2 regions of the Paenibacillus sp. EKM301P genome follow, and region 1 is predicted to be linked to the other one. Evidence: predicted binding sites of a transcription regulator. Region 1 holds the regulator's gene; the other holds the start of a gene.
The links. The regulator Rex, encoded in region 1, represses fermentation and respiration genes when NADH is low (regulators of the CRP and FNR family bind a similar motif). The targets are predictions, from matches to a motif close to TTGTGAAATATTTCACAA.
Positions count from the first base shown of each region.

Region 2: lpdD (prenylated flavin chaperone LpdD) is a predicted target of Rex. The motif match lies at 1,533-1,550, and genes of this name have one in related genera.

Region 1 is NZ_JAALFM010000001.1:117,266-120,695, forward strand. Features, by position in the region: gene HFD99_RS00515 (cell wall elongation regulator TseB-like domain-containing protein) at 1-365, opposite strand, end outside; gene HFD99_RS00520 (amidohydrolase) at 403-1,704, opposite strand; gene HFD99_RS00525 (redox-sensing transcriptional repressor Rex) at 1,691-2,344, opposite strand; gene dinG (ATP-dependent DNA helicase DinG) at 2,372-3,430, opposite strand, start outside.
Region 2 is NZ_JAALFM010000001.1:1,055,422-1,058,851, forward strand. Features, by position in the region: gene HFD99_RS04745 (DUF4190 domain-containing protein) at 1-337, opposite strand, end outside; gene HFD99_RS04750 (hypothetical protein) at 559-1,146, shown strand; gene lpdD (prenylated flavin chaperone LpdD) at 1,155-1,505, opposite strand; gene HFD99_RS04760 (S8 family serine peptidase) at 1,691-3,430, opposite strand, start outside.

The DNA.
Region 1 (3,430 bases):
TGCTGCTGAATTATTGCTGTCATTTTTTGCTCGTCGACTCCGTTTTTCATCAGCTCGGTATGAACACCACTTGGATCTGCGGCAGGTATGTTAGGTTGCCCCTCCATTTTTTGAAAAGGAACCCACACCATTATATTTTCATTCTGTGCGTTTTTTCCTTGAACTACCCAATATATCTGATCCCACACAGACTTCCAAGTCTGAGTCGTGCTAACCAGACCACCTGATTGCTTGGCCTTCATGATAGCGGCATTTTTCTCAGCCACCTGGTCTTGAGTAACATACGAATAATACCAGAAAATGCTGACCAGGATCAGTATTACGGCCAAAATGGCGACCGCTATCCATTTCTTCTTATTTTTCAAACCTGTGCTTCCTCTCTAAGGGGATGTGACACCTAAATTAGCGCGACAGCAGCCCTTCAAAGGCGGCTTGTGCCTCATGTTTGATACGTTCCTCGTCCATCGTCAGGCATTCGCCATTTTTCACAACCTGACGGCCGTCTACCCACACATGAGCCACGTCTTTGGCACTTGCAGAGTATACGGCATGGGAAATAAGATCTGTACGCGGCAAGAAATGGGCCTGATCCAGATCTAGCGCGATAAAGTCAGCCTTATTGCCTGCTGCCAGCGCTCCTACCTCTTTTAAACCAATCGACTTTGCACCATACTCTGTTGCCAGACGTAGTGCTTCATTTGCAGGAACTGCCGTTGGGTCGCCAGATACTCCCTTGTGAATGAGTGCTGCCAGACGCATTTCCTCGAACATATCCAGGTTATTATTGCTGGCAGGACCATCTGTTCCGAGTGAAACAGTAACTCCTGCACGCAGCAATTCAGGCACTCTAGCTACACCACTTGCCAGCTTCAAGTTGCTGCCTGGATTATGCGATACCGCCACACCTCGTTCCGCTAACAAAGCTATTTCTTCGTCGTTCAAGTGAACGCCGTGGGCAACAAGTGAAGGACGGGAGAAAAAGCCAAGCTTATCTAGGTGTGCAACTGGACGCAAGCCGTAGTCGCGTACGTTTTGTTCAACTTCGGCGATCGTCTCGGACATGTGCGTATGCAATGGTAAATCGAGATCATGTGCTGCTTGAACAAATTTCTCAATAAACGCAGGCGGGCATGTGTATGGGGCATGAGGAGACATCATTGTTGTGATACGTCCGTCTGCTTTTCCATGCCAGTTACGCGCAAAAGTCACGGCCTCAGCTAGCTTAATCCGCTGTTCTTCTTCTGAACAGAGTCCAATGGCTCCACGCATCAAGCTTGCACGAATGCCCGACTCTTCAGCTACACGAGCCACCTCATCCATATGATCGTACATATCCAGGAAAGTCGTGGTTCCACCTTTCAGCATTTCCAGCACTGACAAAGAAGTTCCCCAGTACACATCCGTAGATGTAAACTTGGCTTCCATAGGCCACATTTTTTCCTGAAGCCACACTTGAAGTGCCAAATCATCTCCATACCCTCGCAGCAGAGACATCGCCGCATGACCATGAGTATTGATCAGACCAGGTAAAAACAATAACCCCTTGCCGTCGATTGCTTCTGTCTCTTCCTCACCCGCAGGCAAAGTCTCGCCAATGTAAGTAATACGGCTATCCTCCACAATCATAAAACCATGGATTACCCCAGCCTCGGGTCCATTCACGGCAAACGAGCCGTTTTTAATCATCCATTTATTCACTGTCATATTGTGCTTCTTCCTTTCCGTCCTCCAGATAATAAGCGAGGCTAAGCAAATCAGTTGTAAAGTCTGTGGCATGTATCCGAATGTTAGCCGGTGCCTTGAGAATGATAGGTGCAAAGTTCAAAATCGCTCCAATTCCACTCTCAATCAGCCTATCAGCTACGTGCTGTGCCTCAAAATCAGGTACAGTAATAATCCCGATTCGTATATTTTTTTCTTTCACAGTCGCTTCCAGTTCATCCATCGGCTGTACGACCAAAGTATTGATTCTGGTCCCAACCTTATCCGGGAACGCATCAAAAACCGCCACAATCTTCATATTGTCTTTTAAATAAGCATTATAGTTCGATAGGGCTTGACCCAGATTACCTGCTCCGACCAATACTACATTAATTTGCTGGTCGATTTTCAGGATATGGCGTATTTTCTCAATTAGATAAGAAACATCGTAACCGATGCCCTTCCGACCAAAATCGCCAAAATAGGCAAGATCTTTACGAATTTGGGCCGGATTCAAATCTAACCTCTGTCCCAGCTCTTGAGAAGAGACCGTAGCCACCTCCCGTTTGTGCAGTGCATTCAGATAACGTAAATATACGGGTAATCTCCGTACGACAGCCTCTGAAATTTTATCTGATTTCATACTTGCTCCCCCTAATTGTAACGGACTTTAAGTGTCCGTCCGTTGTGCCTCAGTCTCCGGGGCGGATTGGAGCCATTCGGCGATGCGAGGCACCATTTGCTCCGATGGCATATGCTCCATTTTTGGTCCCGGTAACGAGTACAAAAAGTGCTTTCCATAATAGGATTCGATCACACGCGTATCGTAAACGATGACGACTCCGTGGTCGCTCGCTGTACGTACCAATCGCCCAAATCCCTGTTTGAAGCGAATAACTGCTTGTGGTACAGACAGCTTCATAAATGGATTCTTCTTCTTCTGCTGGAGCAACTCGCTTTTGGCCTCCAGTAACGGGTGGTTGGGCGGTTGAAACGGCAAGCGAACGATAGCCAGACAAGTCAAAGCTTTCCCTGGAATATCGACGCCTTCCCAGAAGCTACTGGTTCCCAGCAATACAGAAGCTTTCGCTTCCTGAAAACGGCGGGTTAGCTTGCTGCGACTCCCACTGTCCACACCTTGTCCTAACACGGTAATATCGCTGGACGCTAACGCCTCTTTGAGCGGCTCATACACTTGCCGGAGCATCCGATAGGAAGTAAACAGAACGAGCATTCTCCCCCGCGTTGCCTGGGCAGTCGCTCCTAGAGAGCTAACGAGCATCTCTACAAAATGTGCATCTCCTACACTGCCCTTCACACTCGGAAAATCTCGCGGAATGACCAGCAACACCTGATCCCTATAATTAAAGGGTGATGGGAGCTGTGACGTCATTAATCGTCCTTGATCTGCTGCCTCCTGCAAACCGAGTTGATCGGTCATGTACTGAAACGATTTATCTACTGATAAAGTAGCAGATGTCAGAATAATACTTCTTTTTTTGTCAAAAAACATTTCTTTCAACTGGCGGCTCACATCGACGGGCACCGCATAAAATTGCAATGATTTACTACGGAATTGTCCACTCGCTTCAAGCCAATATACGGTTGTTTCATCATCGAGTCGTATAAAGAAGCGCAAATTTTCCCTAATCCCCGCCAAATCCTTAAGCAGACCCGTGATATCTGTAATGAGACTATCCGCCGCATAATCGTCATGTTCTTCCTTGAC
Region 2 (3,430 bases), 940 kb from region 1:
AAGCCGCCACAACAAAAACAATAACCAAGAAAATGATAATCAGTGCATAAATTAGTGTGCCGATAATACTACATACCAGTCCAGCAATAGCCATGCCTCTGCCTTGCTCACCATGACGATTAATTTCCTTCAGGGAAAGACTGGACAAAATAATACCTACAATTCCGATGATCAACCCAAGATAGGGAATGACAACAGATAAAATCCCGAGCACCATCGACGCAACAGCTTTACTATTTGTAGGTGGGACCACTGGGGGCTGGTTAAATGGGGCGTTATAATCGTTCGGCTCCTGAAAGGGATCGGAAGATCGAGGCTCCTTGTACAAGTCACTCATCAGTTTAATTCAACTCCAATAATTATAATAACAATATATAAGTTCTAGGGTACCACAATCTTACAAATCAGGACAGTACTTATTTCAATTTTTTAAATTAGAACGTTAAAAAGTAGCAGCATAGCATCTTAGCACTTTTTGAGATAACCGGGCATACAGTATTGTACCTATTACAGATAAATTGCGCTCCATGAGAGCATCCTGCCAAGGAGGACGGAGCTATGTTATATCGTGGAACATCCCGCAGAAAGGGCTCGCCTCACCAACGTTTACATGCAGAGACACTTCGGAAAATATCCGCCGCCATGCTGCCATTTTACAAAGCTATTGCGACCCGACGTGCTTTTGCCGTCCAATGGTCACGAGCTGTCGTTCAGGGTAATTTGGATCGGATGAAATCCCTTCTCTGCTCAGTAGCGCCATTTGCCGCCAAGCAAGGCTTAGGCACGAATGGGATCGGCTACTTTGTTTCCTTTTTAACTCAGCCACCAATGCTTTATTATACGAACGGTACGACGATTCCACCCGGGATGGTGCAGTTTACATTTGAACCGAAGGTTCATCGCGCCATTGCCAAAGCCGTTTTTCCGCTGTATCGCGAATTGGCACGCAATGAATGCTTTGCTTCTGCCTTAGCCAAAGCGATCAACAGGCAAGACCAGCGTGCAGTTCAGGTAATGATCCGTAGTTTAATTCCATCCTCTGCGCTAAAATCTGTAGACATTGAGGATAATGGATTTGCATTGCTCTTTAAGTATCCCTTTAGTAAATATCCCTATCGCAATCTACTCTTTCAGGAGTTCACTTAAAAAGGTCGCTACAAGCGTACTTGCTTAAGTTCTTCAATGAGCTCTTTTCCCATTTGTATAGCCATGTCTGTCAACACTCGGATTTCGTCCTTGGTTGCATGATCCAAATGCGTCCCGCAGCAAATGGCGAAGTTACCCGCAAACTCTTTACGCAAGCGAACTGCAATTTCTTCAGTAATATAAAATTCCTTGTGATTTTGCAATTGCACGGTTTGAATCGGCTCAAGCCTAGCCCCTGCTGTAATCGTCCCCAAGTGAGGCTGATCACCGCCTGATATGAGCACAACGATATCTTCTCCCATAAAATAGGCATCGAGTACAAGACGGATACGTCCGCTTTCTTTTTCCAAATGAATCATATGATCCTCTCCTGCTAAAAAATATTATTGTGAAACGATTCACTTTATAGAGTACTATTCATTGTATCGCTTCCTAAACTGTTGGACAAATTCAAAAAGGCCCACAGCAGCCTCTATTAACAGTGGCTTGCTGTGGGCCTGCATTGCATTCTAAAAAATCTTCTATCCCCTGCTCTTACTTGCTGTTAACGGATCGTGATGGTGTGCACTGCCTTACCGTTTGCGCCGTCATTATCCGTCACTGTTAGCTCCACGGTATACGTTCCGGCTGTGGTGAATTTATGCTTCACTTTCGAACCAACCGCCGTATCGCCATCGCCAAAATTCCAACTGTAGCTGACGATCTCACCATCTGCATCACGGGAGGCTTTGGCGTTAAATTGTACATTTTTGTTCTTCTTGGCTGAGTCATTCGCCTGGATAATAGCTACCGGCTTTTCATTCGATGTAGGTGGATTCGGACCAGGGCCCTCTCCTCCACCATGGGTTACATACAATCTTCCCGGCGCCTCCGTTTCCACTTCATTCCCCGCTGCATCCCTTACCCGGATCACGATGACTCCGCCTTCCAGGTTCAGAGAAGATGAAGTGAGATAAATACCTTCATAGTGACCTGATGAAGTTTCATTTAATGGAATTTCATTACGGGCCAAAGTGGACAGGTTAAAGGGCAACTCCACATGGAAGGATGCCTCCAAACCAGATGCACTGTCAAAAGATACCCGTACCGGCTGCCCTGGAGTGATACGTACATCCTCAGCAGGACTAATATTTTCAAGTTTCGGCAGCGCTGTATCGACATACACCGAGCGTGTAACACTCGTTTCGTTTTCGGCAAGATCTTTGGCCGTTACCGTAATTTGGTTTTCACCTTCGTTGATAAGCAAACGTTTGTTAAAGCTGCCGTCGCTTCCGAATTCAGCAGGCTCGCCGTTAATCGTCAATTCACTAAGGAACTCGTCATACACCGTACCGGTTACACTGACCACACCTGCGTTCGTACGTGCTCCCTCACCAGGCGAAGTCAGGATCAGACCCGGTTTAGTCTGATCGAGCGTTACAACCACCGGCTCGGAACGATCCGTTACTTTGCCGTATACCGCTGCTTGAACACTTAGCGGATTAGCACCTGGCTGAAGATCGACCGCCAAACTGAATTGACGATCCTTCACTTTCGTTGTGCCAGCCAACTCTTTGCCGTTAAAGAGCTGAATATCAGCCCCTTCTGCCGGAGAAGTTCCTGTTACGGTAATCGTATCCTCCTGCGTATACGTTGCCTTCGTAGGAGTTGTAATCGTTGGAGCGTTGACCGGATATCTGACGATCGCCCGGATCATGTAGTTCCCTTCCTCTTCAGGGGATTGGCTCCATGTGCCGCTTACACCTTGCCAGCTACGAAGCGCATTGGGGCTGTTTTCATCTGTAGCAAGGCCCGGCGACTGTGTGCCTACCGCAGACTGTGTATATACAATATAGAAATCGCCTTGAACCGTCACCGGCTCTGGAAGCTGTACCGTCGTCCATTGTGTCTCATCCCGTACAGCTGTTCCGTCGAATGGACCAGCCAATAGACGTCCAGGTGCTCCTGCTGCACCGGAGGCGTCATAGACAGAATATTGGAATGCTGTTCCTCCCGGATTCGGGAAAGCAGAGTTCCAGAACAACAGTGATGCTCCTGTCACCTGTGCCACTTCCGACTCAGGTGTCATTCTCACTGCCCATGAATTGCCTGCCGCGTTAAAGGCTCTGGCATTTTCTCCTGTACCGTCATCATAGGCGATGCCTCCTTGAAAACCGATGAAAGGCTTCAACGTGACATTCGCTTCTACACTGCCGTTTGGAGGAGCCGTAACGGAAATACTGTCACTATAGTAATTTTCGGCTGCGATGGACAATGTGTATGTTCCTTCCAGCACGTCCAGCGT